Regions from separate parts of the Pseudomonas lutea genome, predicted to be linked through region 3. Evidence: riboswitches for the same ligand, from Rfam matches in the RefSeq annotation. Region 3 holds a riboswitch; each other region holds the start of a gene.
What was found. A riboswitch is a leader RNA that binds a small molecule or an ion and turns the genes downstream of it on or off. The one in region 3 is predicted to bind cobalamin.
Positions count from the first base shown of each region.

Region 1: another riboswitch for cobalamin. It lies ahead of cobW (cobalamin biosynthesis protein CobW); the one in region 3 lies ahead of LT42_RS02890 (ABC transporter substrate-binding protein).
Region 2: another riboswitch for cobalamin. It lies ahead of cobO (cob(I)yrinic acid a,c-diamide adenosyltransferase); the one in region 3 lies ahead of LT42_RS02890 (ABC transporter substrate-binding protein).

Region 1 covers NZ_JRMB01000001.1:1,296,893-1,306,970, forward strand. The annotation lists gene cobN (cobaltochelatase subunit CobN) at 1-373, opposite strand, end outside; gene cobW (cobalamin biosynthesis protein CobW) at 376-1,446, opposite strand; cobalamin riboswitch at 1,575-1,797, opposite strand; cobalamin riboswitch at 1,947-2,177, shown strand; gene LT42_RS25155 (CbtB domain-containing protein) at 2,276-2,485, shown strand; gene LT42_RS05355 (CbtA family protein) at 2,497-3,216, shown strand; gene LT42_RS05360 (cobalamin biosynthesis protein) at 3,213-3,656, shown strand; gene cobM (precorrin-4 C(11)-methyltransferase) at 3,842-4,588, shown strand; gene nfuA (Fe-S biogenesis protein NfuA) at 5,435-6,028, opposite strand; gene LT42_RS05375 (acyltransferase family protein) at 6,132-7,151, opposite strand; gene metH (methionine synthase) at 7,676-10,078, shown strand, end outside.
Region 2 covers NZ_JRMB01000001.1:2,295,524-2,305,601, reverse strand. The annotation lists gene hda (DnaA regulatory inactivator Hda) at 573-1,277, shown strand; gene LT42_RS09900 (NAD-dependent deacylase) at 1,274-2,056, shown strand; gene LT42_RS09895 (C40 family peptidase) at 2,123-2,812, shown strand; gene LT42_RS09890 (C40 family peptidase) at 2,902-3,438, shown strand; cobalamin riboswitch at 3,600-3,825, shown strand; gene cobO (cob(I)yrinic acid a,c-diamide adenosyltransferase) at 3,932-4,543, shown strand; gene LT42_RS09880 (cobyrinic acid a,c-diamide synthase CobB) at 4,540-5,841, shown strand; gene bluB (5,6-dimethylbenzimidazole synthase) at 6,016-6,666, shown strand; gene cbiB (adenosylcobinamide-phosphate synthase CbiB) at 6,663-7,571, shown strand; gene cobD (threonine-phosphate decarboxylase CobD) at 7,564-8,556, shown strand; gene LT42_RS09860 (cobyric acid synthase) at 8,553-10,022, shown strand; gene cobU (bifunctional adenosylcobinamide kinase/adenosylcobinamide-phosphate guanylyltransferase) at 10,022-10,078, shown strand, end outside.
Region 3 covers NZ_JRMB01000001.1:688,371-698,448, reverse strand. The annotation lists gene LT42_RS02910 (MFS transporter) at 1-1,071, shown strand, start outside; gene LT42_RS02905 (endonuclease/exonuclease/phosphatase family protein) at 1,231-2,010, shown strand; gene LT42_RS25980 (hypothetical protein) at 2,054-2,218, opposite strand; gene LT42_RS02900 (aldo/keto reductase) at 2,449-3,444, shown strand; gene LT42_RS02895 (aspartate/glutamate racemase family protein) at 3,505-4,227, shown strand; cobalamin riboswitch at 4,636-4,833, shown strand; gene LT42_RS02890 (ABC transporter substrate-binding protein) at 4,972-5,973, shown strand; gene LT42_RS02885 (FecCD family ABC transporter permease) at 5,973-7,016, shown strand; gene LT42_RS02880 (ABC transporter ATP-binding protein) at 7,013-7,807, shown strand; gene LT42_RS02875 (glucarate dehydratase family protein) at 8,573-9,847, opposite strand; gene LT42_RS02870 (MFS transporter) at 9,867-10,078, opposite strand, start outside.

The DNA.
Region 1 (10,078 bases), 610 kb from region 3:
CGATCAGCTCAGGGTCCGGCTTGTCGCAACCCGGCACCAGAATCAGCTTGACCCCTTTGGCCGCCAGCTCCACGAGACGCTCGACGCCGTAACGCCAGTAACTCATGCCGCCGTGCAGGGAAAGCACGATGACCTTGGCGTGACGCAGCACTTCGTCGACGTACAGGTCCACCGAGGCGTGATTCTGCACCTGCATCGGATTGGCCAGACGCAGCGTCGGATAATCATCCGGCAACTGCTGCGCGGTTTCGGCGAGCAATGCCAGATGCGAATCACCGCTGCACAGGATTACCAGCTCGGCGGGCGTCTGCCCCAGATCGGCAATGCTGTCATCGGGAACGAAACCGCCGGGCTGTGTACGCAGCAGGTGCATGGTTAGCCCTGCGTTCCGAGCGCCGCGCGCAACTGCGCTTCAAGCACAGCGGCGTCGAGTTCCTGGCCGATCAGCACCAGCCTGGTTTCGCGGACTTCGTCGGTCTTCCAGGCGCGATCAAAGTGCTTGTCGAAGCGTGTGCCGACGCCTTGAACCAGCAAGCGCATCGGCTTGCCAGGGATGGCGGCAAAGCCCTTGACGCGCAAGATGCCGTGCTGCACAACCGCCTGAGTCAGCGCGTCGAGCAACAGCGATTCATCCGCCTGGGGCAAGTTGATCGAGATCGAGTCAAACGCATCATGGTCGTGATCGTCAGCGTCATCGCCTTCATGGTGATCGTGATGGGTCTTGCGGCCATCAATGTGCAGCTCGGACTCGGCACCCAGGCCCAGCAACACGCTGATCGGCAACTGGCCCTTGCTGGCCTCGACGACTTTCACCGCAGGCGGCAGCTCTTCGGTCACCTCGGCACGCACTGCAGCCAGTGCAGCGGCATCGAGCATGTCAGCCTTGTTGAGAACGACCAGGTCAGCACTCGCCAACTGATCCGCGAACAGCTCGTGCAGCGGCGATTCGTGGTCCAGGTTCGGGTCCAGCTTGCGCTGGGCATCAACCTGATCCGGGAACGCCGCGAACGTGCCGGCCAGCACCGCCGGGCTGTCGACCACGGTGATCACGGCGTCGACGGTGCAGGCGTTGCGGATTTCCGGCCATTGAAAGGCCTGGACCAGCGGCTTGGGCAGCGCCAGCCCCGAGGTTTCGATCAGGATGTGGTCGAGGTCGCCGCGACGGGCAACCAACTCCTGCATCACCGGGAAGAATTCTTCCTGAACGGTGCAGCACAGGCAGCCGTTGGCCAGTTCGTACACCCGGCCAAGGGCTTCTTCCTCGGTGCAACCGATGGTGCACTGCTTGAGGATGTCGCCGTCGATGCCCAGCTCGCCGAATTCGTTGACGATGACCGCGATACGCCGGCCCTCGGCATTGTCGAGCATGTGCCGCAGCAAGGTGGTTTTGCCCGAGCCGAGAAAGCCGGTGACGATGGTGACGGGGAGTTTGGCCAGTGTTTTCATCGGTTGCCCTCAGGCGTGCGGCAGGGCAACGAGGACGAAAACAGCGCAGGGCCGGCAGACGCAGGCGCGCAGTTCGATTCGCCACCGGATCACCCCGCCCGGTTGTAGTGAAATGCTCCGGCTGCTGACAGGCAGTCCGATTCGAGGCAGGTCTCCTGGCTCACGGCGGCCGTTCGCTGATGCTGTGATCGGCGACGGCTATTCATCGCGCCTTCCCGCTCGCGCAGTGGCTGTGCAATGACGCTGTCCGTTTACAGTTGCGGGGGCAGCTGCGGCATGTGACCGCATTCCCTTCTTAGCGCCGGCGCCCATCAAGCAGGCAGCCTGCGAACCTCAAGTGCGCAAGGCTACGCAGTGACCGCAGGCGGGTCAATCGCCGCTGTGCGTCAATTGCCGGTGCCGTGGACTGCACGACGACCGGACGTGCCGACGCCGCCGTTACCGGGCGGATCAAGCGACCGGTTGACGGGCTGATTGACGGGGTGCGGCCCCCATGGTCTCCTACACGCCTTGTTACGGGTGCCCTTCACAGGGTGAAACGGGAAACCGGTGCGCGCAGACCTTCGGGTGCGCAAGTCCGGTGCTGCCCCCGCAACGGTAAGCGAGCGAAGCGTCAAATCCACTGTGTCGGTGACGACATGGGAAGGTGGCGCTTGCAGGCACTGACGCAGTGAAGGTTGCTGCGTGCGCCCCTCGCGAGCCCGGAGACCGGCCCGACAACGACACATAACAAACCCGCGGTGGGCGGGCGCTGTTGCGTCACTGTCGGCAATTGCCTGCGGTTTCTTTGCGCCTTTCCGTCCGCTGAATGACTTCAGAGGGAAGCGCCATGTCCATCAGTACACCCCGCCCGACTGCAACAACCGCTCCTGCCCCGGCAACAACCGTCACGGCTACGCAAAGCCAGCGTCTCGTCGCCGCCGCGGGCGCGATGCTGCTCGGCGCGTTCCTGGTCTATTTCGCCGGCTTCTCTCATATCGATGCCGTGCATAACGCTGCTCACGACACCCGCCACAGCTCTGCTTTCCCTTGCCATTGAGGCCTGCCGCCATGTTCAAACGAATCGCGCAAACAGCCGGATTCACCGGGCTGCTGGCGGCCCTGCTGCTGACGCTGCTGCAAAGCTTCTGGGTTGCACCGCTGATTCTGCAGGCGGAAACCTGGGAAAAGCCTGCGGCGGTCCAGGCACATGAGCACGCTGACGGCACCTCGGCCGGCCATGTTCATGACGCCGAGGCATGGGAACCGGAAAACGGCTGGCAGCGCGTGCTTTCTACCGCCGGCGGCAATCTGGTGGTGGCAGTGGGTTTTGCATTGATGCTGGCGGCGCTGTATACCCTGCGCGCGCCAGCCAGTGCTCGTGAAGGCGTCCTGTGGGGCTTGGCGGGCTACGCGGTGTTTGTGGTAGCGCCCACCCTCGGACTGCCGCCAGAGCTGCCCGGCACTGTGGCCGCGGACCTCACGCAACGGCAGATCTGGTGGGTGAGCACTGCAGCGTCCACTGCGGTCGGCCTGGCACTGATGGTGTTCGCCCGGCATTGGCTGCTCAAAGCGCTGGGCGCATTGATTCTGGTGGTGCCGCACCTCGTAGGCGCTCCCCAGCCAGCGGTGCACTCGGCCCTCGCGCTGGAAGCCCTGCAAACGCAGTTCAAGCTCGCATCGCTGCTGACCAACGCTGCGTTCTGGGTCGCGCTGGGTTGGATCAGCGCCTGGCTGTTTCGTCGCAGTGAGCCAGGCGCGACCCACAGCGGCCTGAATCCCGCCTTGTGAGTCCGGCGGGCGACAGACAGCGGGGGGCTCGGCCGGTGCGGGTGGTGGGTCTGGGCTGTCAGCGCGGCTGTTCGGCATCGGCACTGCGGCAGTTGATGGAGGCGTGTTTGAGCGAACATGGGCTTGCGTTGCGCGATGTCACCGCCCTCGCCTCCATCGACACCAAAGCCGATGAGCCTGGCCTTCGCGAACTGGCTGACGCACTGCAGTTAACGGTCGCGTTTTTCAGCGCCAGCGACCTTGCTGCTTACGAGCCCTCGCTGACTCATCGCTCGGACATCGCCTTTGAACGCACCGGTTGCTACGGCGTGGCGGAAAGCGCTGCGCTGGCAATGGCGGAGCGGTTGTCAGGCTTCCCAGCGACGCTGATTATCCCGCGCCGTAAAGGCGCGCAAGCGACGTTCGCATTGGCGGGCCAAAGCCCGGAGGACTGGGTTTAGCGGGGAAAGCGTCAGGCGTCACACTGCGAATTTGGGGGTGTACACACTGGCCTCTTCCCGGCTGAAGCCGGTCCCACTGAAGCAGAATGAGTGCAGACGACCGAATCACTCAGGGCTGAGTACATTTGCGGGGCGGCGACGCATCCAATGAAGCTGCGCGTACTAAATTCCATTCAGGACACTCTATGACCGTTTATTTCATCGGCGCCGGCCCCGGCGACCCGGACCTGATCACTGTCAAAGGCCAGCGGCTGATTCGTACTTGCCCGGTGATTATCTATGCAGGCTCGCTGGTGCCCGAAGCGGTGCTGGAGGGGCATCAGGCCGTTCAGGTGACCAACAGCGCCTCGCTGCATCTGGAGCAGATCATCGATTTGATGAAATCTGCTCATGCACAAGGTCAGGATGTTGCGCGTGTCCATTCTGGCGACCCCAGCCTCTATGGCGCCATCGGCGAACAGATCCGCTGCCTGCGCGACTTGCAGATCCCCTTCGAGATCATTCCCGGCGTCACCGCCACCGCTGCGTGCGCTGCCCTGCTGGGCACCGAGCTGACGCTGCCGGACATTTCCCAGACCGTGATTCTGACCCGCTACGCCGACAAGACCGACATGCCCGACGGTGAATCCCTCGGCGAGCTGGCACGCCATTGCGCGACCATGGCGATTCATCTGGGGGTAAATAACCTGGGCAAGATCGTCGCAGAACTGACCCCCCACTACGGCACGGACTGCCCGATTGCCGTGGTGCATAGGGCCAGCTGGCCGGATCAGGACTGGGTTACCGGGACCCTGGCGGATATTGAGGAAAAGGTCCGCGTCAAAGGCTTCCGACGCACCGCGCTGATTCTCGTGGGCCGGGTTTTGGACAATGACGTCTTCAGCGAGTCATCGCTGTACCAGGCTGGGCATGCTCACCTGTTCAGGCCGTAAATCCTCGCCGCAAACGTGGAATTCTGAAGGACCGGCTTGCTGGCGAACCGGATAGGTCAGCGATGAACCTATCGCCTGGTTTTACACTTTCGCCAGCAAGCCGGCTCCTACGATTTTGCTTCCACCACAAATCATGCGAACGCCGTAAATCCCCTGTACGAGCGCGCTTGCCCGCGAAGGCGCCGCCACAGCCCGCACCCTGCTTGCCTGACACACCGCTTTCGCCAGCAAGCCGGCTCCTACGAATTTGGCGTCCACCACAAATCATGCGAACGCCGTAAATCCCCTGTACGAGCGCGCTTGCCCGCGAAGGCGCCGCCACAGCCAGCACCCTGCTTGCCTGACACACCGCTTTCGCCAGCAAGCCGGCTCCTACGAATTTGGCGTCCACCACAAATCATACGAACGCCGTAAATCCCCTGTAGGAGCGCGCTTGCCCGCGAAGGCGCCGCCACAGCCAGCACCCTGCTTGCCTGACACACCGCTTTCGCCAGCAAGCCGGCTCTTACGAATTTGGCGTCCACCACAAATCATACGAACGCCGTAAATCCCCTGTAGGAGCGCGCTTGCCCGCGAAGGCGCCGTCACAGCCAGCACCCTGCTTGCCTGACACACCGCTTTCGCCAGCAAGCCGGCTACTGCGAATTTGGCGTCCACCACAACTCATGCGAACGCCGTAAATGCCCTGTAGGAGCGCGCTTGCCCGCGAACGACTTTCAGCAGCGACATTTTTATCGCTGGCCCATCGCGTTCGCGGGCAAGCGCGCTCCTGCAATGACCGGAGCTACCTTCCGCCCACAAAAAAGCCCCGAACCAGTCGGGGCTTGGCTTGCAACACGCTCTTGCTCAGTAATACGCGTTTTCTTTCTGCGTGTGGTCGGTCACGTCGCGTACGCCGGTCAACTCGGGTATGCGTTCCAGCAGGGTGCGCTCGATACCTTCCTTGAGCGTCACGTCGGCCTGGCCGCAGCCCTGGCAACCGCCACCGAATTGAAGAATCGCGACATTGGCGTCGTCTTCTTCCACCACTTCGATCAGGGTGACCTGCCCGCCATGGCTGGCCAGACCCGGATTGATCTCGGTTTGCAGGTAATAATTGATGCGCTCGTTGATCGGGCTGTCGGCATTGACCATCGGGACTTTGGCGTTTGGCGCCTTGATGGTCAGCTGGCCGCCCATGCGATCAGTGGCGTAGTCGACAACCGCGTCGTCCAGAAACGCTTCACTGAACGCGTCGATCCACGCGGTAAAGCTCTTCAGGCCGATGGCCGTGTCTTCAGGTTTTTCTTCACCCGGCTTGCAATAGGCAATGCAGGTTTCAGCGTATTGGGTGCCAGGCTGGGTAATAAACACGCGGATGCCGATGCCCGGGGTGTTCTGCTTTTCAAGCAGATCGGCCAGGTAATCGTGGGCGGCATCAGTAATCGTAATAGCGGTCATGAAAATTCCTCGCAGACGTGGGACGCAGTTTACGCCAATCAACAGCGCCTGACAAAGCCCTAGTGTTTTAGTCGGGTAAAGGCCCTGACACCTGCCGCATCGATCAGGACAACGCTGCGTCCCGGTTCGCCCTTCTCTCGTCGAGCCAGCCCTTCATGCGTCGATACAAGCCCTTCTCGATCCATTCGTAGCTCAGCCATGCACCCAGCGCGATGACCGGCACACAGACCGCGAAAACTCCATACGGGTTAAGACCATAGCGTTCGCTGGCCAGCCAGCCGGCATACAGCACCAGCACGTGGAGCAGGTACACCGAGTAGGAACAATCGCCCATGACTTTGAGCAGGCGGTAGTTGCGCAGATAGGGTTCGAGAGAAATACATGCCACAACGATTACCGCGCTCGGCAGCCCCCAGTTAATGATGCGCGGCGCCGGTTGCAGGTTATCAATGGCGAACAACGCAGCGCCGATCGCCAGCAATGGCAGCCACAGCCGCTCGCCGATCCATCCGCGGCGGTACACGATGCCCACGAAGATGCCGAGCAGGAACTCATACACGATGTCATTGGCGTAGAACCGACTGACCAGTCCTGAGCGGCCCAACACATCGGTGATGGCGAACAGCGCCGCGCCAAGAATCAGTGGTCGCAGTCGTTGCTGAAACAGGAAGACCAGCGAGAACAGCACGTAGAAGAGCATTTCATAGTTAAGAGTCCACCCGACATTGAGAGTGGGATAGAGGCCGTAACCGCCCGGGTTTTCTGACGGGATAAACAGCAGCGACAGGATGAAGCTTTGCCAGTCGACCACCTGGTGCGGCAGCAATGGTTGGGCCACCACAACCAGCAGGCCCATCACCAGCGTGTAAAGCCAATAGGCCGGAACGATGCGGATGACGCGGTTGAGCATGAATCGACCGGCCGGAATGTCCCGGTCGACCGTTGACAGGTAGATGACCAGACCGCTGATGACGAAAAAGATGTCGACGCCCACGGCGCCTTTCTCAGTGAAAAAGCGGCCGACAGGCCCACTCGGATGGAAGTCGAAAAAAATCTGCATGAAGTGGTGACACACAACGGCCCATGCGGCGAGTGCCCGCAGGGCTTGAACCGAAATCAACATCTGCAACCTCTTGCTTCGTCTGGATTGACCTTCGGCCAGGCACTCAAGCAGGGCTGGCTCGAAGAGCGACTCATCACGTCCGACTTCGAAAGTTGCAAAAAGGTTCGGCAGCACTGACAGGCTGCATAATGGCTGCGCGCCATGTTTTATAAGGGTTTTAGCGTTTCGGTCAGCCTCCGCGGTGGTGTGGGGCACGCTGGTTTCTCCCGAATCCGTAGGAGCCGGCTTGCTGGCGAAAAAGGCCGGGCAGGTTGCGTGAAGGGTGGCTGGAACGAGGGGTTCGCCAGCAAGCCGGCTCCTACGGGACGTGGGACGGCGGCTAGTGCGTTGATCGGCAAACGGCACTTGGCAGTTGGCTGTTGGCAGTTGGCAGTTGGCAGTTGGCAGTTGCCGGCTGGGAGTCGACCGGCAACATGAGCAAAATTCATGTAAAACCCGAAGTGATTTAAATCCGTACAGGTTTGCTATTATTTCGCACTTTTCAGCGCCACTTATTTTCGTACTTCTTCATCCGGGTAACGTCCATGTCAGATCGCAACGCGCGTCTTCAAGCACTTCAGCAGGCTCTTCAACAGCGGATCCTGATTCTCGACGGCGGCATGGGCACGATGATCCAGAGCTATCGGCTGGAGGAAGAAGACTACCGTGGCAAGCGCTTCGCCGACTGGCCCAGCGACGTCAAAGGCAACAACGACCTGCTGATCCTGACCCGACCGGACGTGATCGGCGCGATCGAGAAGGAATACCTGGACGCCGGCGCTGACATCCTCGAAACCAACACCTTCAACGCCACTCAAGTGTCCCAGGCCGACTACGGCATGGAAGCGCTGGTGTACGAGCTGAACGTCGAAGGCGCGCGACTGGCGCGTCAGGTGGCCGATGCCAAGACCCTGGAAACCCCCGACAAGCCGCGTTTTGTCGCCGGCGTGCTGGGTCCGACCAGCCGCACCTGCTCGCTGTCGCCGGACGTCAACAACCCTGGCTACCGCAACGTCACGTTCGATGAACTGGTGGAGAACTACACCGAGGCCACCAAAGGCCTGATCGAAGGCGGTGCGGACATGATCCTCATCGAAACCATTTTCGACACCCTCAACGCGAAAGCGGCGATCTTTGCCGTTCAGGGCGTTTTCGACGAGCTGGGCTTCGAGCTGCCAATCATGATTTCCGGCACCATCACCGACGCTTCGGGCCGCACCCTGTCGGGCCAGACCACCGAAGCATTCTGGAACTCGGTGCGCCACGCCAAGCCGATTTCCGTGGGCCTCAACTGCGCGCTGGGCGCCAGCGAACTGCGCCCGTACCTGGAAGAGCTGTCCAATAAAGCTGAAACCCATGTTTCCGCACACCCTAACGCCGGCCTGCCAAACGAGTTCGGTGAATACGACGAAGCCCCGGCCGAGATGGCGAAGGTGGTGGAAGAGTTCGCTCAGAGCGGCTTTTTAAACATCGTGGGGGGTTGCTGCGGCACCACGCCGGCGCACATCAAGGCCATCGCCAACGCCGTTGCACCCTATGCGCCGCGCCCGATCCCGGACATTCCCAAGGCCTGCCGTTTGTCCGGCCTGGAGCCGTTCACCATTGATCGCAGCTCGCTGTTCGTCAACGTCGGCGAGCGCACCAACATTACCGGTTCCGCCCGCTTCGCCCGCCTGATCCGTGAAGACAATTACACCGAGGCCCTGGAAGTCGCCCTGCAGCAGGTCGAAGCCGGCGCGCAGGTGATCGACATCAACATGGACGAGGGCATGCTGGATTCGAAGAAGGCCATGGTGACCTTCCTCAACCTGATCGCCGGTGAACCTGACATCTCCCGCGTGCCGATCATGATCGACTCCTCGAAGTGGGAAGTCATCGAAGCCGGCCTCAAGTGCATCCAGGGCAAGGGCATCGTCAACTCGATCAGCATGAAAGAAGGCGTCGAGCAGTTCATTCACCACGCCAGACTGTGCAAGCGCTATGGCGCAGCCGTGGTGGTCATGGCGTTCGACGAAGCCGGCCAGGCCGACACCGAAGCGCGCAAGAAGGAAATCTGCAAGCGCTCCTACGACATCCTGGTCAACGAAGTGGGCTTCCCGCCGGAAGACATCATCTTCGACCCGAACATCTTCGCCATCGCCACCGGCATCGAAGAGCACAACAACTACGCCGTGGACTTCATCAATGCTTGCGCCTACATCCGCGACGAGCTGCCGTATGCGCTGACCTCGGGCGGCGTGTCCAACGTGTCGTTCTCGTTCCGCGGCAACAACCCGGTGCGTGAGGCGATTCACTCGGTGTTCCTGCTGCACGCGATCCGCAACGGCTTGACCATGGGCATCGTCAACGCGGGCCAGCTTGAGATCTACGACCAGATACCGGCGGAACTGCGCGAAGCGGTGGAAGACGTGGTGCTCAACCGCAACCCGGACGGCACCGACGCGCTGCTGGCCATCGCCGACAAGTACAAGGGCGACGGCTCGGTCAAGGAAGCGGAAACCGAAGAATGGCGCGGCTGGGAAGTCAACGAGCGGCTCAAGCACGCACTGGTCAAGGGCATCACCACCCACATCGTCGAAGACACCGAGCTGTCGCGCCAATCGTTCAAGCGCCCGATCGAAGTCATTGAAGGCCCGCTGATGGCGGGGATGAACGTGGTCGGCGACCTGTTCGGCTCGGGCAAGATGTTCCTGCCGCAAGTGGTTAAATCGGCCCGTGTGATGAAACAGGCCGTGGCGCATTTGATTCCGTTCATCGAAGCGGAAAAAGGCGACAAGCCGGAAGCCAAGGGCAAGATACTCATGGCGACCGTCAAGGGCGACGTCCACGACATCGGCAAGAACATCGTGGGTGTGGTGCTGGGCTGCAACGGCTACGACATCGTTGACTTGGGCGTGATGGTGCCGGCAGAGAAGATTCTGCAAGTCGCCCGCGAGCAAAAGTGCGAC
Region 2 (10,078 bases), 1.6 Mb from region 3:
ACGATTCGCCTCATGCCCAATTCCGGTGGCGTGCGTCAACATGATTCGCGTCACGCCCGACGCCGTGCCATGCGTCAACACATGATCCGTGTCAGCCCACCGACCCGTGGCCATGCGCCAATACATGATTCGCGTCATGCCCCGACGCCGTGCCATGGGCCAACACATGATCCGGGTCAGCCCACCGACCCGTGGCCATGCGCCAACACATGATTCGCGTCATGCCCCAACGCCGTGCCATGGGCCAACATATGATTCGCTCACGCCCCGATCCGTAGGAGCCGGCTTGCTGGCGAACCGGGTGGCCCCGTCACCTTTGTGGTGTCTGGCCCACCGCATTCGCCAGCAAGGCGGTTCGTTGATGGTGCGTCACGTCAACTCGCGATCCGCGCTTCCAGACTGATGTCTTCACGGGCGTTGTTTGCGTGTAATACCCAGCGCCGCCAAGGACATACGCAAGCCTTTGATTTTGCTGGCGGTCTGCCGCATTGTGCGTGCAGCCCTGCGGGTATAGACTTTGCGCACTTTTCACAGAGGCCCTTTGGCGGTTCGTCTCGAACCGTTCAGCCAGCATGAAACCAGTTCAGCTGCCCCTGAGTGTGCGTCTGCGGGATGACGCCACCTTCATCAATTACTATCCAGGCGCCAATGCCGCTGCACTCGGCTACGTCGAGCGGCTGTGCGAAGCCGAGGCCGGCTGGACAGAAAGCCTGATCTACCTGTGGGGCAAGAACGGGGTAGGGCGCACCCACTTGTTGCAGGCCGCCTGCCTGCGCTTCGAACAAATGGGCGAGCCGGCTGTTTACCTGCCGATGGCTGAACTCCTCGATCAAGGGGTCGGCCTGTTCGATCATCTGGAACAGTACGAACTGGTCTGCCTGGACGACCTGCAGGCGGTGGTCGGCAAGCCGGAATGGGAAGAAGCGTTGTTTCACCTGTTCAATCGGCTGCGCGACAGCGGTAGACGTCTGCTGATCGCGGCGTCATGTTCGCCCCGGGAGCTGCCGGTCAAACTGGCCGACCTCAAATCCCGGCTGACCATGGCGCTGGTGTTCCAGATGCGCCTGTTGTCCGACGAAGAAAAGCTCCGCGCCTTGCAATTGCGCGCCTCGCGCCGGGGGCTGCACCTCACCGACGAAGTTGGCCATTTCATCCTGACCCGCGGCAAGCGCAGCATGAGCGCGTTGTTCGATCTGCTTGAACAACTGGATCAAGCGTCGTTGCAGGCCCAGCGCAAGCTGACCATTCCTTTTCTGAAAGAAACCCTCGGTTGGTGAGTGCATCCGTCGACCCGGCACTGGTCCGGCAAACCGCGGCGGCGTTGCGCCACGCGACGCGCATTCTCATCATCACCGGCGCCGGCCTCTCGGCGGATTCGGGTTTACCGACTTACCGCGGCGTAGGCGGCTTGTATAACGGCCAGACGGATGACGGACTGCCCATCGAGATGGCGTTGTCCGGCCCCATGCTGCGCCGCGATCCCGCCCTTTGCTGGAAGTACATCGCACAATTGGGCAGCGCTTGCCTGGGAGGACGTCCCAATGCGGCGCACTATGCCATCGCCGAATTGCAACGACGCAAGCCGGAGTGCTGGGTGTTGACGCAGAACGTGGACGGCTACCACCGTGCGGCGGGCAGTCCGTCCGAACGCTTGATCGAGATACATGGACAGCTCGCGCCGCTGTACTGTCAATCTTGTGGCGCCGAGGATCCGCTGTTGAGTGAGCATCTCGCTCGACCCCTCCCACCGCTGTGCGCCTGCTGTAATGGCGTTTTGCGGCCACCGGTGGTGTTATTTGGGGAGATGTTGCCGGAGTTGGCACTGAACGTGCTTCAGGAGGAGATGGCGAAAGGCTTTGACGCTGTTCTCAGCATCGGAACCACTGCCAGCTTCCCCTACATCCATGAGCCTATGTTGCGTGCTCGTGTCGCGGGAGGCTTTGCTGCCGAAATCAATCCCTCGCCGACCGATCATTCCGCGCACATGGATGCGTTTCTGAGGTGTAAAGCCTTAGAAGTGATGGACGACATCGTAAGTCACATTTGTTTCGATTGAATTTGCAAATGATGACGATAGAGGGCATAGTCTCGGCTTCTTTACACCTCAGCCACGGTCGTGCCCATGCTATACCGCTTCGCACCCCTCGTGCCTCTCGCACTCGTAACGCTGCTGTTCGGCTGCGCGGCCCAGATGCCAGCGTCGCAACAGCAGTCGCAGAGCCCGCAATTCCGGGACGCTGCCACCGCTCAATCCGCCAGCAAGCGTGCTGATTACGCATCCGCCCTGCTGGATGACGAAGTCGCCACCGAAGACGAACTCGCTCAATTCGCTGACAACAAGCCTTACCGTTTGCCGGTTCTGGCTGACAGCATCCTTGAACGTGGCAAATCCTTGATAGGCACGCGCTATCGCTTCGGCGGTACGTCGACCACTTCAGGCTTCGACTGCAGCGGCTTCATTGGTTATCTCTTCCGTGAAGAGGCCGGCATGAGCCTGCCACGTTCTTCGCGCGAAATGATCAACATCGATGCACCCCTGATCAAGCGCAATGACCTCAAGCCTGGCGATCTCTTGTTCTTCAGCACTGCCGGCCGCGGCCGCGTCAGCCACGCAGGCATCTATCTGGGCGATGACCAGTTCATCCATTCCAGCAGCCGTCGCAGTGGCGGCGTTCGTGTTGACAGCCTTGACGACGCCTACTGGTCCCGTACCTTCATCGAAGCCAAACGCGCACTGGCCATGGCACCTTCAACGGTCCCTGAAACCACTACCGCGATGACCTCGACTACAATCAAGCGCCAACACCGTTAATCCCGGGCGCGCAAAGGGGCTAAACCCTGCTTGCGCGCGATTCCGGCTACCGGCAAAGTAAGCTGCATCCCGCACAGGTTGTCGTGTTTATGTCGTTAACGGTTCGCCTGACTGTTGCTCTCCTGGCCATGCTGCTGGCCGCATGTTCCAGCACGCCACCGCCCGCGCCACGCAAGGTCGTCTACCGGCCTGTCGTCTCCGCTCCTCCGCAATTTCCCTCACCGCTCGCTGACGACGTGCTGCTGCGCGCCATCGGGCTGGTGGGCACCCCGTATCGCTGGGGTGGAAATACGCCAGATTCGGGCTTCGACTGCAGCGGCCTGATCGGCTATGTCTACCACGATGCTGCCGGTATCAACTTGCCGCGATCCACGCGGGAAATGATCACGCTGCGTGGGCCCGATATCGACCGTAGCCAGCTGCAGACCGGCGATCTGGTGTTCTTCGCCACGGGTGGAGGCTCGAACGTCAGCCACGCCGGCATCTATGTCGGCGAGGGGCGTTTCGTCCACGCCCCGGCCACCGGCGGTACGGTCAAGCTCGACAGCCTCGACAAGCCTTATTGGCAGAAAGCCTGGCTGAACGCCAAACGCGTCATCCAGCCATCAAACCTCGCTAAGCAATGATCTCTCCTGACGCAGCGTGTTCAAAGGCCGTTGGCCAGCGAACACTCCACCGGTGGCTCCTGCAGATTGCGTTTTGACAATGGCCAGGCTCGATCGGATCTGCGCCGCATCAGTGCGCCATGTGCGATCCCTCGATTGACGCTCCCCAGTCAACCCTCTAACCTTCGCCGCATGTTTCAGGTGCCCGGGACTCATGGGTCCGCAGGGTGAAACAGGGAAGCCGGTGCGACCGCATGTTGCGATCAATCCCGGCGCTGCCTCCGCAACGGTAAATGAGTCAAGGCCACGCACGATGCCACTGTGTTCATTGAGCATGGGAAGGCGCCTGGCCCGCCGCTTCGGCGGCAACTCATGAGTCCGGAGACCGGCCTGATCCATCGAACAGCATCACGGAGGGCGATGCTCTGCTGCAGGCCGGCCGTGTCCGGTGCCTGCTGTCAGTCTTTGCCTGTGCCCTCCGTTTGCCACACTTGCCCTCAAGCGGAGAGCTGAGATGAGCGAATCCCCCGAACGAGACGAACGCCACCTGGCGCGCATGCTGCGCAAAAAGGCGGTGATGGACGAGCGCATATCCAGCGCACCCAACGAATGTGGGTTGCTGCTGGTGCTGACCGGTAATGGCAAGGGCAAGAGCAGTTCTGCCTTCGGCATGCTCGCCCGCGCCATGGGGCATGGCATGCAATGCGGCGTCGTGCAGTTCATCAAAGGCCGCAACAGCACCGGCGAAGAGCTGTTCTTCCGCCGCTTCCCCGAGCAAGTGCGCTATCACGTCATGGGCGAAGGCTTTACCTGGGAAACCCAGGATCGGCAGCGTGACATTGCCGCAGCCGAATCTGCCTGGGCCGTGACCCGGGAAATGCTCAACGACGCTTCTCTGGGCCTGGTGGTTCTGGACGAGCTGAACATTGCCCTCAAGCACGGCTATCTTGACCTGGAGCAGGTGCTGAGCGACCTGCAGGCGCGTCCGCCGATGCAGCACGTCATCGTCACCGGTCGCGGTGCAAAACAAGAGCTGATTGATCTTTCCGACACTGTGTCCGAGATCGGCGTGGTCAAGCACGCTTTTCAAGCGGGCATCAAGGCGCAAAAAGGCATCGAGCTGTGAGTGATCGCCAACCCCGGCATTGCCCGGCCGTGTTGATCGCCGCGCCCGCATCAGGCCAAGGCAAAACCACCGTCACTGCGGCACTGGCCCGCTTGCACCGCAATCAGGGGCGAAAGGTGCGGGTGTTCAAATGCGGCCCCGACTTTCTCGATCCGATGATTCTTGAGCGCGCCAGCGGCCACCCGGTTTACCAGCTGGACATGTGGATGGTCGGCGAAGCCGAAAGCCGCCGCTTGTTGTGGGAAGCCGCCGCCGAAGCGGACCTGATTCTCATCGAAGGCGTCATGGGTCTGTTCGACGGCACGCCTTCGAGCGCGGACCTGGCCCGGCGCTTCGGCGTGCCCGTGCTGGGGGTCATCGATGGCACGGCCATGGCGCAAACCTTTGGCGCTCTGGCGCTGGGTCTGGCGCGTTATCAGCCGGACCTGCCGTTCGCGGGTGTGCTGGCCAACCGCGTCGGTACGGTGCGCCACGCGCAGTTGCTGGAAGGCAGTTTGACCGAGGGCCTGCGCTGGTACGGTGCGCTGTCCCGCGAGACCGGCATCGAACTGCCCAGCCGTCACCTCGGGCTGGTTCAGGCCAGCGAACTGAACGATCTGGACGCGCGCCTGGATGCCGCTGCCGCAGCGCTGGGCAGCACCTGCGATGCCACGCTGCCGCCGCCAGTGACCTTTACCGCGCCGGAGCATGTTCCTGCCGAACCTTTACTCGCCGGTGTACGCATTGCGATCGCCCACGATGAAGCCTTCGCCTTCTTCTACGGCGCGAGCCTGGACCTGTTGCGGGAAATGGGCGCCGAGTTGCTGTTCTTTTCGCCGATCCGCGACCGCGAGTTGCCCGACGCAGATGGCCTGTATCTGCCAGGCGGTTACCCGGAACTGCACCACACGGCCCTCGCTGAAAATCATGGGATGCGTGCCGCCATTCGCGCCCATCATGCGGCCGGCAAACCGCTCCTCGCGGAATGCGGGGGCATGTTGTACCTGCTCGACGCCTTGACCGATGTTGAGGGTCAGCGTGCTGAAGGGGTTGGCTTGCTCAAGGGCGAAGCGGTGATGCAAAAACGGCTGGCGGCGCTGGCGCTGCAATCGGTCGAGCTGCCGGAAGGCACGCTGCGCGGCCACACGTATCACCATTCCCTGACCAGCACCGAACTCACGCCTATCGCCCGTGGCCTCAGCCCCAACGGCGGGCGTGGCGCTGAGGCGGTGTACCGCGAGGGGCGCATGACTGCTTCCTACGTGCATTTCTACTTCCCCTCAAATCCTCAGGCGGTGGCGGCGCTGTTTTTGCCATGAACATGCCTGATCTCGGTCTTCTGTCGCTGCCTCCTTGTGGGAGCGAGCTTGCTCGCGAAGGCTGTCTGTCTGACGTATTTGCCTGTCTGACCCAGCGCTTTCGCGAGCAAGCTCACTCCCACAATGGCTGCATCGACGGTGATTCCTGTGTTTCAAACGCGGGGCAGGCAATCCATGACTGACCACACCTTCACCGATCCCGAACGCGCCGCCGTTTACCGCGCCATCGCCGAGCGTCGAGACATGCGTCACTTCGCAGGCGGCGTGGTTGCGCCCCAATTGTTGAATCGTCTGCTGGAAGCAGCTCACCACGCCCCGAGCGTCGGGCTGATGCAGCCGTGGCGCTTCATCCGCATCACCGATTCGGCGCTGCGTGCGCAGATACAAGCCCAGGTGGAAGAAGAGCGCATCCGCACTGCCGAAGCACTGGGCGAGCGTTCCGACGACTTCATGAAGCTCAAAGTCGAGGGCATCACCGACTGCGCCGAAGTGCTGGTGGCAGCGCTGATGGATGACCGTGAAAAGCATATCTTCGGCCGCCGGACCTTGCCGGAAATGGACATGGCCTCGTTGTCGTGCGCCATTCAAAACCTATGGCTGGCGGCGCGCGCCGAGGGCCTGGGGATGGGCTGGGTGTCGTTGTTCGAGCCACAGGCACTGGCCGAGTTGCTCAAGATGCCAACCGGTTCGAAACCCCTGGCCATTCTGTGTCTGGGCCCGGTCAAGGAATTTTACCCGGCACCGATGCTGGTGCTGGAGGGCTGGGCGCAGCCGCGCGCGGTGCAAGAGCTGGTCTACCAGAACACATGGGGAGTGACTGAATGAGTGTGGCGTTGTTGAGCGTCGCCGGGGTGGCGCTGGACGCGCTGCTAGGTGAGCCCAAACGGAACCACCCGTTGGTAGCGTTCGGTCGTTTTGCCGAGCGCATCGAACAACGCCTGAACGCGGCCGGCAGGGGCTGGCGCAGCCATGGCGTGACGGCGTGGTTCATCGCTGTGATCCCGCTGACACTGATTGCAACGCTGCTCAGTTGGCTGCCGTTCATTGGCTGGCTGGTGGAAGTGCTGGCGCTGTATTGCGCGCTGGGTTTGCGCAGTCTGGGTGAGCACGTCGAACCGGTGGCCCAGGCGCTGCGCAGCGACAATCTGGACGAAGCCCGTCGACGGGTGGGCTATCTGGTCAGCCGGCAGACTGCGGAGCTGGACAGCACCGAAGTGGCCCGTGCGGCGACCGAGTCGGTGCTGGAAAACGGCAGCGACGCCGTGTTCGCGGCGATCTTCTGGTTTGTTGTGCTCGGCGCACCGGGCGTCGTGCTTTACCGCCTGAGCAATACGCTCGACGCGATGTGGGGCTATCGTAACGAACGCTTTGAACGCTTCGGCTGGGCGGCGGCGAAAATCGACGACCTGCTCAACTATATTCCGGCCCGCCTGGTAGCGCTGACCTACGCGCTGCTGGGCAACACACGACTTGCGCTGCGTTGCTGGCGCACCCAGGCACCGAAGTGGGACAGCCCCAACGCCGGGCCGGTAATGGCTGCCGGGGCTGGCGCTTTGGGCGTCGAACTCGGTGGCCCGGCGATTTACCACGGCGAGCTGCATGATCGCGCGACCTTGGGCGACGGCGTGCCGGCGGACGCCGACTCGATTGATCGCGGTTGGCAACTGGTGCAGCGCGGCGTGTGGCTGTGGTTGCTGATCTTGTGTCTGGGGACAGAATTTTATGCTTGAACACGGCGGCCGATTGCGTGGAGCAGTCCTGAAGTACGGCATTGATGAAGCGGACTGGCTTGACCTGTCCAGCGGCATATCACCCTGGTCCTGGCCCGTTCCGGCCATCCCGGAAGCTGCGTGGGCGCGCCTGCCGGAAACCGAAGACGGCCTGGAAGCCGCTGCTCGCCGATACTACGGCGCCATGGACGTGTTGCCGGTGGCCGGTTCTCAAGCCGCCATTCAGACCCTGCCGCGCTTGCGTCAGACCGGCAAGGTCGGCGTGCTGTCTCCCTGTTATGCCGAGCATGCCGAAGCCTGGCGCAGCAACGGGTTTCTGGTGCGAGAAGTGCTTGAGCATGAGGTGGAGCGTTTCATTGACCTGATCGACGTGCTCGTCGTGGTCAACCCGAACAACCCTACCGGGCTAAGCCTGCCGCCCGAACGCCTGCTGGAATGGCACGCACGTCTGGCCCAGCGTGGCGGCTGGCTGGTGGTCGACGAAGCGTTCATGGACAACACGCCAGAACTGAGCCTGGCCGCCTACACCCAGCGCTCGGGGCTCATCGTGCTGCGTTCGTTCGGCAAGTTTTTTGGACTGGCCGGCGTGCGCCTGGGCTTTGTGCTGGCCGAATCGCGTTTTCTGAAAGTCATGGCACGGCAGATCGGTCCCTGGTCAGTCAGCGGCCCGACCCGCATCCTCGGACAGGCATGCCTGAATGACGTCGCAGGCCACCAGCGCCAGCGCTTGCGCACCGAGCAGGCGGGTCAGCGGCTGGTCGAGGTGCTGGATCGCCACGGCTTCGCCCCCATGGGCGGCTGCGCGCTTTTTCAATGGCTGATCACGCCGCTGGCCGAGGATGTGTACGAGTTCTGCGCACAACGCGGCGTCCTTCTACGCCTCTTTACCCACAACAGCAGCCTGCGTTTCGGACTGCCTCGCGACGAGGCTGACTGGCAGCGTCTGGAGCAGGTGCTGAGCGAATTCTCCCGGGATCGAGCATGAACGTCGGCAAGACCCTGATGGTGCAGGGCACCACCTCCGACGCGGGTAAAAGTACGCTGGTGACGGCCATCTGCCGCTGGCTGACCCGCCAGGGTGTACGCACCGTGCCGTTCAAGCCACAGAACATGGCGCTCAACAGCGCCGTGACAGCGGATGGCGGCGAGATCGGCCGAGCGCAGGCAGTGCAAGCGCAGGCGTGCGGGCTCGCGCCGCATACCGACATGAATCCGGTGCTGCTCAAGCCCAACAGTGACACCGGCGCACAGGTGATCATTCACGGGCGCGCTGTCACGACCATGAACGCTGTGGCGTATCACGATTACAAAGCGATCGCCATGCAGGCGGTGCTCGCCTCCCATCGGCGGCTCAGTGAAAACTGGCCCGTGGTCATGGTGGAAGGCGCCGGGTCGCCGGCAGAAATCAACCTGCGCGCAGGCGACATCGCCAATATGGGCTTCGCCGAAGCGGTGGATTGCCCGGTATTGCTGGTGGCCGATATCAATCGCGGCGGGGTCTTCGCGCATCTCGTCGGCACACTGGAGTTGCTGTCGCCCAGCGAACAGGCGCGCGTCAAAGGCTTCATCATCAATCGGTTTCGCGGCGACATCGCGTTGTTGCAGCCCGGCCTGGATTGGCTTGAACAGCGCACCGGCAAGCCCGTGGTCGGCGTGCTTCCCTACGTGATGGACTTGCACCTGGAAGCTGAAGACGGACTTGACCAGCGCCAGACCGATAAAGCCGAGCAGGTGATCAATGTCGTGGTCCCGGTGTTGCCGCGCATCAGCAATCACACCGACTTTGACCCGCTGCGGCTGCATCCGCAGGTCAATCTGCAGTTTGTCGGGCCGGGGCAAGCCATTCCGCCGGCCGATCTGATTATCCTGCCCGGCTCGAAAAGCGTGCGCAGTGATCTGGCCTACCTGCGCGCCAACGGCTGGGACACCGCCATTCAACGTCACCTGCGCTATGGCGGCAAAGTGCTGGGTATTTGCGGTGGCCTGCAAATGCTCGGTGAGGAGTTGCACGACCCGCTGGGGCTCGAGGGTGCTGCCGGGTCCAGTCCGGGTCTGGGACTGTTGGCCTTGAGCACGGTGCTCGAAGAAGAGAAACAACTGCGCAACGTGAGCGGTCGACTGACCCTAGAGGGCGCAGAGGTGACGGGGTACGAAATTCACGCGGGCGTGACAACGGGTCCTGCGCTGGAGCAGCCTCTGGTGGCGTTGGCGGAGGGACGCAGCGATGGCGCGCGCAGTCTCGATGGCCAAGTACTGGGCACCTACTTGCACGGGCTGTTCGAGAACCCGGCGTCGAGCAGCGCCTTGCTTCGCTGGGCCGGGCTGCAAAACGTGCAGCCGGTCGATTATCACGCGTTGCGCGAGCGCGACATCGAGCGCTTGGCCGATCTGGTGGAAGCCCACCTGGACGGCCAATTACTGCGTGAACTCTGCGGCCTGGAGCAACCCTGATGCTGCAATTGATTCTGGGCGGTGCACGCTCCGGCAAAAGCCGATTGGCCGAAAAA
Region 3 (10,078 bases):
CATAACCAGTTGGGGTTCAGCGCAGTGATCGCCGGGCTGGTGATTGGTGCGCAGTACCTGGCGACCCTCTTGAGCCGTCCGGTGGCAGGCCGTATCTGCGACACCATTGGCACCAAGCGCGCCATCGTCTATGGGCTCTCGGGCATCGCCCTGAGCGGCGTGTTGACCCTGGCCGCGGTGTTGCTGGAACGCTTCGCCGGCGTCAGCCTGACCATTCTGATCATCGCTCGCCTGTTTCTCGGCGCCTCACAGGGGCTGATCGGTGTCGGCACCATCAGTTGGTGCATCGGTCAGGTGGGCGCAGAGCACACCGCCCGCTCGATTTCATGGAACGGCATTGCGTCCTATGGCGCCATTGCCATTGGCGCTCCACTGGGCGTGGTGATGGTCGGCGCGCTGGGCTTTGCCAGCCTGGGCGTGGTGCTGTTTGTGCTGGCAGCCGGTGCCTTGCTGCTGATCCGCAAAAAACCGGCGATCCCGGTGGTGCGCGGTGAACGCCTGCCGTTCTTCTCCGTGTTTGGCCGGGTGGCGCCGTTTGGCCTGAGCCTGACCCTCTCTTCCATCGGCTACGGCACGCTCACTACGTTCATCACGTTGTTCTATGTCGCCCGTGGCTGGGAAGGCGCCGCGTGGTGCCTGACCGTTTTCGGTATCTGCTTCATTGTGGCGCGCTTGCTGTTCATCAATGCCATCAACCGCTTTGGCGGGTTTCGCTCGGCCATCACCTGCATGACCGTGGAGACTGTCGGCCTGGTGCTGTTGTGGCTGGCACCCGACACAACTTTTGCCCTGATCGGCGCAGGCCTGACCGGCTTCGGCCTGTCGCTGGTGTACCCGGCGCTCGGCGTCGAGGCCATCAAACAGGTGCCCAACAGCAGTCGTGGCGCAGGCCTCAGCGCCTACGCAGTGTTCTTTGATCTGGCGCTGGCCATCGCCGGCCCGCTCATGGGTGCGGTGGCATTGGGCATGGGCTATGACTGGATTTTCTTCTTCGCCGCCCTGCTCTCGGTATCAGCCTTGACGCTGGCGGTGGTGCTCTCACGCCGCGCGCCCATCGACACGCGTGTCTGAGGAAGGCCGCGGCGCCGCAGTGGAGCCGCGGCGCACCTCGCGCCGACATTGCCAGGTAAGCCTCGGTCCGGTTAAAAGCTGAACTGCCGACGCGCGCTTCGGTCCGAACTAGCACATCCCCCGAACAGGAGTGAGGGCGTGACCCCTGATCCCGCTGGCCTGAACGCTACCCCTCCGGACCCGGCCTCGTTGCGCGAGGTCCACAAATTGCGCGTGCTGACGGTCAACACGCATAAAGGCTTCACCGCCTTGAATCGGCGCTTCATCCTCCCGGAACTGCGTGAAGCCGTACGCAGCACGGGCGCGGACCTGGTGTTTCTCCAGGAAGTCCTCGGTGGTCATGACCGCCACGCCGCCAAGTACGAAGACTGGCCTGATACGCCGCACTACGAATTCCTTGCCGACAGCATGTGGACGGACTTCGCCTACGGCCGTAACGCGGTCTACCCTGACGGTCACCATGGCAACGCGATACTGTCCAAATACCCGATCCTGCATTACCGCAACCTCGACATCTCGATCACCGGGCCGGAGCGTCGCGGCTTGTTGCACTGCGTGCTGCAAGTGCCTGGCCACGCTGAAGTGCACGCCATTTGCGTCCACTTGAGCCTGCTTGAGAGCCACCGGCAGCTGCAGTTGAATCTGCTCTGCGATTTGCTTGACTCGCTGCCCGACGATGCCCCGGTGGTCATCGCTGGCGACTTCAACGACTGGCAGCTGCAGGGCAACAAACGCCTGCAGCGTTGCGGCTATCTGCACGAGGCCTTTGAACGCGCTGACGGCCGTCTGGCGAAGACCTACCCCGCGCGCTTCCCGATGCTGCGCCTTGACCGCATCTACTTGCGCAACGCCACCAGCCACCAGCCGATGATCCTCGGCACGCGGCCGTGGACGCACCTGTCGGATCATCTGCCGCTGGCGGTTGAAGTACATATGTAAATCGAAGGGGCCGCGAACGCCGGCCCCTATCCCAACGACGTATCTACTCGTCGGGATCGATCAGCGGGACAGTGGCATCACGGTCGAACTGAGAGCCCGGGTCTTCGTTGCCAGGATCGTTATCGACGTCCATTTCCGCGTCGTCTTCCAACGGTTGATGAACGTGGCCGGGGTGTACCGCAGCGGAGGCGTGAGGGTGGTTTTGCATGGCGGTTTCCTTGAATGGTAGGAAAATCCCGGAGGTCGCTCAGGATGTCCGGGCGTCGCTTGCCAAGTGTGGCAGATGATTTGAAGCACTGTCGGTCACGAAAGTTGCACAGCAACCAGCCATGCTTTTTCCAGAACTCTCACTACGGCCAGCACTCAGTTAATAACGCCTGTCCGCACGACACTCCTAACCGTCTGCGACATCAATTTACTCTGCACAGGACACATTCCATGAGTCTGCATGACAAGATCATCGGCCGCCTGGGCTTCGGCTCCGCGCCGCTGGGCAACATGTTCCGCACCATCGACGAAGAAGAAGCCGCAGCCACCGTTCAGTCTGCCTGGGATCAGGGCATTCGCTACTTCGACACCGCGCCCATCTATGGCGCCGGCCTGTCCGAGCAGCGCCTGGGCAAGGCGTTGGCCGGCATCCCGCGTGACCAGTACACCCTGAGCACCAAAGTCGGCCGTCTGATCTCCGACGAAATCGACACCGAGACGCGCAGCGGGCCGTTTGCCGAGGGCTTGAAGAACAAGATCGTCACGGACTATTCAGCCGACGCCACGTTGCGCTCCATCGAAGCCAGCCTGAAGCGGCTCAACACCGATCGTCTGGACATCGTGTTCGTGCATGACGTCGCCCAGGATGCCCACGGCGATGCCTGGATCGAACATTTCAACATCGCCCGCACCGGTGCTTTCCGCGCCCTCACCCGCCTGCGCGAAGAAGGCGTGATCAAGGCCTGGGGGCTGGGCGTCAACCGCGTCGAACCGTGCGAGCTGACCCTGGATCTGGAAGAAGCGCAGCCCGATGGCTTCCTGCTGGCCGGGCGCTATTCGCTGCTGGATCACGAGCAGCCTTTGCAGCGGCTGCTCGACAAAGCCCGGCAACACAACGCCGAGTTCGTCGCGGGCGGGCCTTACAGTTCCGGCGTGCTGGTGGGTGGCAAGCATTTCGAGTATCAGGAAGCGTCGCAGGCGATGCTCGACAAGGTCGCGCACATTCAGGAGATCGCCCGCCAGTATCAGGTGGACATCAAGTCGGCCGCGCTGCAGTTTGTCCTCGCCAACCCGCTGGTGGCGGCGGTCATTCCGGGTGCAAGCCGGCCTTCGCGGATTATCGAAGACGTCACCGCACTGAACGCGCAAGTCCCCGACGGGTTCTGGCAGGCCATGCGCGATCAGGGCTTCATCGCCCTGCAGGCGCCCGTGCCGATGAAAGCCTGATATCGTGCTGCAAACGCCGGGCCAGACGCCCGGCAACGGTTTCCAGCGCGAGAGTTGTCCATGCGAATCCTCATCGTCAACGTCAACACCACCGAGTCCATGACCCAGGCCATCGCCGAGCAGGCCCGCAGTGTCGCGTCCCCCGGCACCGAGATCATCGGCCTGACTCCGCGCTTTGGCGCCGAGTCGGTGGAAGGCAATTTTGAAAGCTACCTGGCGGCCATTGCGGTGATGGACCGCGTGATGTCCTACGAGGGCCCTTACGACGCAGTGATTCAGGCCGGCTACGGTGAACACGGCCGCGAGGGGCTGCAGGAATTGCTGGAGGTGCCGGTGGTGGACATCACCGAGGCTGCCGCCAGCCTGGCGATGTTGCTGGGCCATAAATATTCGGTGGTGACTACGCTGGATCGCACGGTGCCCTTGATCGAGGACCGCCTGAAACTCGCCGGGGTGTACGAGCGTTGCGCGTCGGTGAGGGCCAGTGGCATGAGCGTGCTAGAGCTTGAAGCGTCGCCGCAACGGGCGATTGAAGCGATCGTTGCCCAGGCGCTCGAAGCGGTAAACGAGGACAAGGCCGAGGTGATTTGCCTGGGCTGCGGCGGCATGGCCGGACTGGATCAGCAGATACGCGGGAGCGCGGGTGTGCCGGTGGTGGATGGGGTGACGGCAGCGGTGGCGCTGGCCGAGTCGCTGGTGCGTCTGGGCCTGAAGACTTCGAAGGTACGGACGTATGCGCCGCCCAGAACCAAGAAGATGATCGGCTGGCCGTTTAAGCTGTAGCCACTCAAACTTGTTCCATCGACTTTTTCATCCCCTACGGCGTAATGGGTTGAACGCCCCACTCACTGTAGGAGCCGGCTTGCTGGCGAACCCGCGGTGTCAGGCGGGAAATCCACGTATGACACACCGCTTTCGCCAGCAAGCCGGCTCCTACAGACCGTATGCGCCTCATCAGCCCGCGTATTTTGATGCGCCCCGTCTCGCGTTCGGCGGGTGGCGGTTGGCGTTGTGCGTTCGGCGTTCGGCGTTCGGCGTTCGGCGTTCGGCTTACGGCTTACGGCGCTTGACGCTTGGCTCTTGGGGGGCGGTTATAAGGCGCAGCCTTAGGCGCAAGAAGCGTTGCCGTCGCGCATTGGTTCTCGTGGTCTGGCGTATCACCCGCCGCATTCGCCTCGGCGGGTTGAATCGTTTAGTATGCCCGACGCCGGTTTCCACTCGGAATTAATAGGGAATCCAAAGGCGCGAGCCCTCGTGCTGAAATGGAACTGCCCCCGCAACTGTAGGCGCTGAGCCCTGCTTGCTGTTCGCCACTGGGGTTTCCCCGGGAAGGCCGAAGCACGGCATTGATGCGCCAGTCAGGAGACCTGCCGGCCAGCTTATTCATTCACCGGCGGGGTGTCCGGGGAAGGACACCCGTTCGCCCGTTGCGCGAACCCTGCGCTTGCCGTTCCCATGGCCGGCCTGTCGGGATGACCTTTCCAGCGCCTGCTTCGCCAGCATTCAGGCTTTCCGGAGATCGCTGTCATGCCGCTGCGCCGCCTCGCTGCCCTGCTCGTCACCCTGACGCTGCCTACCGCTGCCCTCGCCGCCTCAACGGCTTACCCGCTGAGCGTGGACAATTGTGGCCAGACGCTGACCATCACCCATGCCCCGCAAAAAACCGTGACCATCGGCCAGGCCGCCACCGAGATGCTGTATGCGCTGGGGCTGGGCAAACAGGTCGTCGGCACGTCACTGTGGTTCAATCCGGTGCTGCCCGAATACCAGGCACTCAACGACAATATTGATCGTCTGGCCGACAACGCGCCAAGCTTCGAATCGGTGATTGGCAAGCGTCCGGATTTCGTCCCCGTGCAGTTCGAATGGATGGTCGGGCCACAAGGCGCAGTCGGCACCCGCGAGCAGTTTCAGGATCTGCACATCCCGACGTACATCCTGCCCTCCGACTGCGAGGGCAAAAACAACCGCGTCGGCGCCGACGGTACCCGTCTCGAGGCCTTCCGCGTCGACACGCTGTACAAGAGCCTGCGTCAACTCGCGCAGATCTACGATGTTCAAGATCGCGGCGAACAATTGATCACCCGCTACCAGCAGCGTCTGGCCCATGCCGTCACCCAGGCAAGCACCCATGATGGCCAGCCTGTGTCGGCGCTGTTCTGGTTTTCCAGCCCGGACCTCAACGTCGACCCCTATGTAGCCGGGCGCAAGGGCATCCCCAACTTCATGCTCGACACCCTGGGCATGCGCAACGTCATTGACTCCGACGAGGAGTGGCCCACCGTGGGCTGGGAAACCATCGCCAAGGCCAACCCCGACGTGCTGGTCATTGCTCGCATGGACCGTCGTCGATTCCCGGCCGATGACCATGAAAAGAAACTGGCGTTTCTCCGCTCCGATCCGGTCACGCGTAACATGGACGCGGTCAAGAACAACCGCATCGTGATCATGGACGCCAGCGCGATGGAGTCCAGCGTCAGGCTGTTCGACGGGATCGAGCAACTCGCCCAGGCCACCCTCGCCCGATGATGCGATCGAGTAAACGTCACGCGAACCTGGCCCGGCTGTGCGCCCATGGTGTCTGGGCCAGCGTGCTGCTGATCCTGGCGGTGCTCGCCGGGGTTGCGATCGGCGAGACCTCCATCAGCCTGTCGGTGATTGTTCAGGTGCTGGCGAACAAGCTCTGGGCGGCGGGCTATGCGCTGGACCCGATCGATGAAGGGATCGTCTGGAATTACCGTCTGACCCGGGCCATCGTTGCTGCTACCTGCGGTGCGGGGCTGGCGGTGTCGGGGGTGGTGCTGCAGTCGTTGCTGCGCAACCCGCTGGCGGACCCTTATCTGTTGGGGATATCCGCCGGAGCCTCAACTGGCGCAGTGCTGGTGGCTATCATCGGCGTAGGCGCCGGGACGGTCTCGCTCTCCACCGGTGCCTTCGCCGGTGCGCTCGCCGCCTTCGCCCTGGTCGCCCTGCTTGCCCGCTCCTCCAGGGGCCAGACGCCTGCGGCCCAGATCATTCTGGCGGGCATCGCGGGGTCTCAATTGTTCAACGCGTTGACGTCCTTTCTCATCACCAAATCGGCCAGTGCCGAGCAGGCGCGCGGGATCATGTTCTGGTTGCTGGGCAATCTCAGCGGCGTGCGCTGGTCGTCGGTCGCGTTGTCGGTGCCGGTGGTGGTGTTCGGTTTGCTGGTGTGCCTGATGCACCGACGATCACTGGACGCGTTTACGTTTGGCACCGATTCGGCGGCCTCGCTGGGCATTCCGGTGCGCCGGGTGCAGGCGGTGCTGATCGGCACCGCCGCGTTGATGACCGCTGTGATGGTGTCGATCGTCGGCTCCATCGGCTTCGTCGGCCTGGTGATTCCCCACGCAGTGCGATTGATGGCGGGCGTGCGCCATGCACGGCTCTTGCCCCTGAGCGCCCTCATCGGCGCGCTGTTCATGATTGCCGCCGATGTGCTGTCGCGCACGCTGATCAAGGGCCAGGTATTGCCCATCGGGGTCATCACGGCGCTGGTGGGCGCGCCGGTGTTTGCGTTGATTCTGGTGCGCGGGAGCCGCGGCCGATGAACGCCCGACACGAGGTACCCCATGCAATGGTCGAGGCGCGTGGCCTGAGCTACTCGGTCAAGGGCGAGCATTTGCTGTGTGGGGTTGATCTGTCGATCCGCGCGGGGGAAAACCTCGGCGTGGTCGGGCCCAATGGTTCAGGAAAATCGACGCTGCTGAAGTTGCTGGCCGGCATTCAGACGCCCACTCGCGGCGAGGTCTGGCTGGGCCGGCAGCGTTTGCCGACGCTGAGCCGGCGTGTCATCGCCCGACAGTTGGCGGTGGTGGAGCAACACGCGCAGACCAGCGATTCGATCAGCCTGCAGCAGGCGGTGGAGCTGGGGCGTACCCCCTGGCTGTCGGCGCTGAGACCGTGGAGCGAGGACGATACCCGCATCGTGGCCCAGGCGATTGCCGATGTGCATCTGCAGCATCTGGCCCAGCGGCCCTGGCATACGTTGTCGGGGGGTGAGCAGCAGCGAGCGCATATTGCGCGGGCGCTGGCGCAACGGCCGCAGGTGTTGTTGCTGGATGAGCCGACCAATCATCTGGACATTCAGCAGCAGTTGTCGATTTTGCGGCTGGTGCAGCAGTTGCCGGTGACGACGGTGATGGCTTTGCATGATTTGAATCAGGCGCTGGGGTGTGATCGTCTGGCGGTGATGGCAGGCGGCCGGCTGGTGGCGTTGGGTTCACCGTATGAGGTGTTGACGCCTGAGCGGCTGGAGGCGGTTTTCGGGGTGCAGGGGCACTGGTTGGTGGATCCGTTTGACGGGGCGCGGATGTTACGGTTGCGGGTGGGGTCGGGTTGAGGCTTTGAGATCAGGATCAAGATCAGGATCAGGACCAGGATCAAGATCTAAGGCGTCGGCCTAACGGCCTCGGGTTTCGCCTTCGGCGAGTTACTTGGAAAAGTCGAAAGTCGCACCATCCCCAAGTAACCAAAGGTGCCTGCTCCTGGTTTGGCCCCTCCTTCGTCGGGGTTCCTTCACTCCGGTCCCGCTCCGTGGGCCCGCCGCCATCCGCCATCCATGGCGGGGGGCGGCTCTCGCGGCTTCCATGCCGCTCGGCTCACGGAGCGAGACCTACGTTCAGCCTGCACCCAAGTCGCGTTTGGTGGTGTCTGGGCTTTTTGCGTTTGAAGATCAAAAGCAGATCGGAAGCAGATCAGAAGCAGGTCAGAAGCTTCCCGGCTGAAGCCAGTCCCACAGTCCGGTGCGGTCAACCCTACTCTCATGGCATGCACGCGCTGCTGTTAGTGGGACTGGCTTTAGCCGGGAAGAGGCCAGTTCAGGCGCTGACGGATCTGCGGCCTGAACGATGCTGTTTGATCGTACCCACGCTCAGCGTGGGCACGCATCCCGGGAAGCTCCGCGTCACCCCCGGTCCCACTGGCTGAACACAGTCCTGTAGGAGCCGGCTTGCTGGCGAAAGCGGTGGGTCTGCAACGAGGATGCCCGCTGACCCCATGCGTTATCTGCTCGCTGATGGTGCCCACGCTCCGCGTGGGTATGCATCCCGTGACGCTCCGCGTCACACCCCGTCCCACGACTGCACCGCTGGCCATTCCCCTGACCTCAATACCTCGGCTTGACCGCTTTCCACTCGGGTTTGTATTTCTGCATCTGCCGAACGTCGTCACGTTGGCGGATCCCGCAGCTCAAGAACTGGTCGTTGAGTTTGCCGAGCTGGTCATAGTCAAGTTCAAGGCCCAGCCCGGGCTCGCGGGTGAGGTGGACGCAGCCGTCGACGATGGGCAGTTTGCCGCCTTTGATCACTTCTTCGTCCGGTTCTTGCCACGGGTAGTGAGTGTCGCAGGCGAAGTCCAGGTTCGGAACAGCGGCGGCGACGTGGGTCATGGCCATGAGACTGATGCCCAGGTGTGAGTTGGAGTGCATCGACACCCCAAGACCGAAGGTTTCACACATCTTCGCCAGCGCCTGGGTGTCGCGCAGCCCGCCCCAGTAATGGTGGTCGGCGAGCACGATCTGCACGCTGTTCAAGGCGACGCTGCGGCGGAATTCGTCGAAGTCGGTCACGACCATATTGGTCGCCAACGGCAGGCCGGTGCGTTTGTGCAGCTCGGCCATGCCCTCCAGGCCCGGCGTCGGGTCTTCGTAGTACTGCAAGTCGTCACCGAGCAGTTCGGCCATGCGGATGGAGGTTTCCAGCGACCAGTTACCGTTCGGGTCGATGCGCAGGGGATATCCCGGAAAGGCTTTTTTCAACGCCTTGATGCACGACACCTCGTGCTCGGGTTCCAGCGCGCCTGCCTTGAGCTTGACGCTTTTGAAGCCGTAGGCCTCGATCATCCGCCGCGCCTGGGCGACGATTTGCTCTTCACTCAGGGCCTCACCCCAACTGTCCGGTGCATAGGGCGAGTCGGCGTGCTGGGCGTATTTGAAAAACAGGTAAGCGCTGAACGGCACACGATCACGAACAGCCCCGCCCAACAGGTCAACCAGGGGCAGGTTCATCGAGCGTGCCTGTACGTCGAGAAACGCCACCTCAAAGGCCGAGTAGGCGTTACTCACGGCTTTGCTGGCGTGGGAGCCGGGCGCCAGCTCGGCACCGGCAACGCTCGCGGGCTTGTTTGCCGCGACGGTGGCTTTGACCACCGCGCGCAGTTGGTTGAGGTTGAACGGGTCCATGCCGATGAGCTGGCTCTGCAACTGCTGCTGGATCGCAAGCGCCGGCGCATCGCCGTAGCTTTCGCCCAGGCCGATGTAGCCGTTGTCGGTTTCGACCTCAATGATCGAGCGCAACGCAAAGGGCTCATGGATGCCGCTGGCGTTGAGCAAGGGCGGATCACGAAAGGCGATCGGTGTGACAGCGACGCGTATGATTTTCAAAATGACTTCTCCCGGTCAATCAGGGTTTCAGGCTGGGGGTTGAGCTGAGCGAGGCGGCGGCATGACGCGGATCCGGCTCAGCCAACGGCGGGCGGCGTGGCTCACCTCGCGGCGTGGTGCGGGCAAAAAAGATCACCACTGCCGCCACCAGCGAGGTCGCTGCCAGGCCGTAGAGGCCGCCTTGAATGGAGCCGGTTTTCTGCTCCAGAAAACCGAACGCCGTCGGCGCAA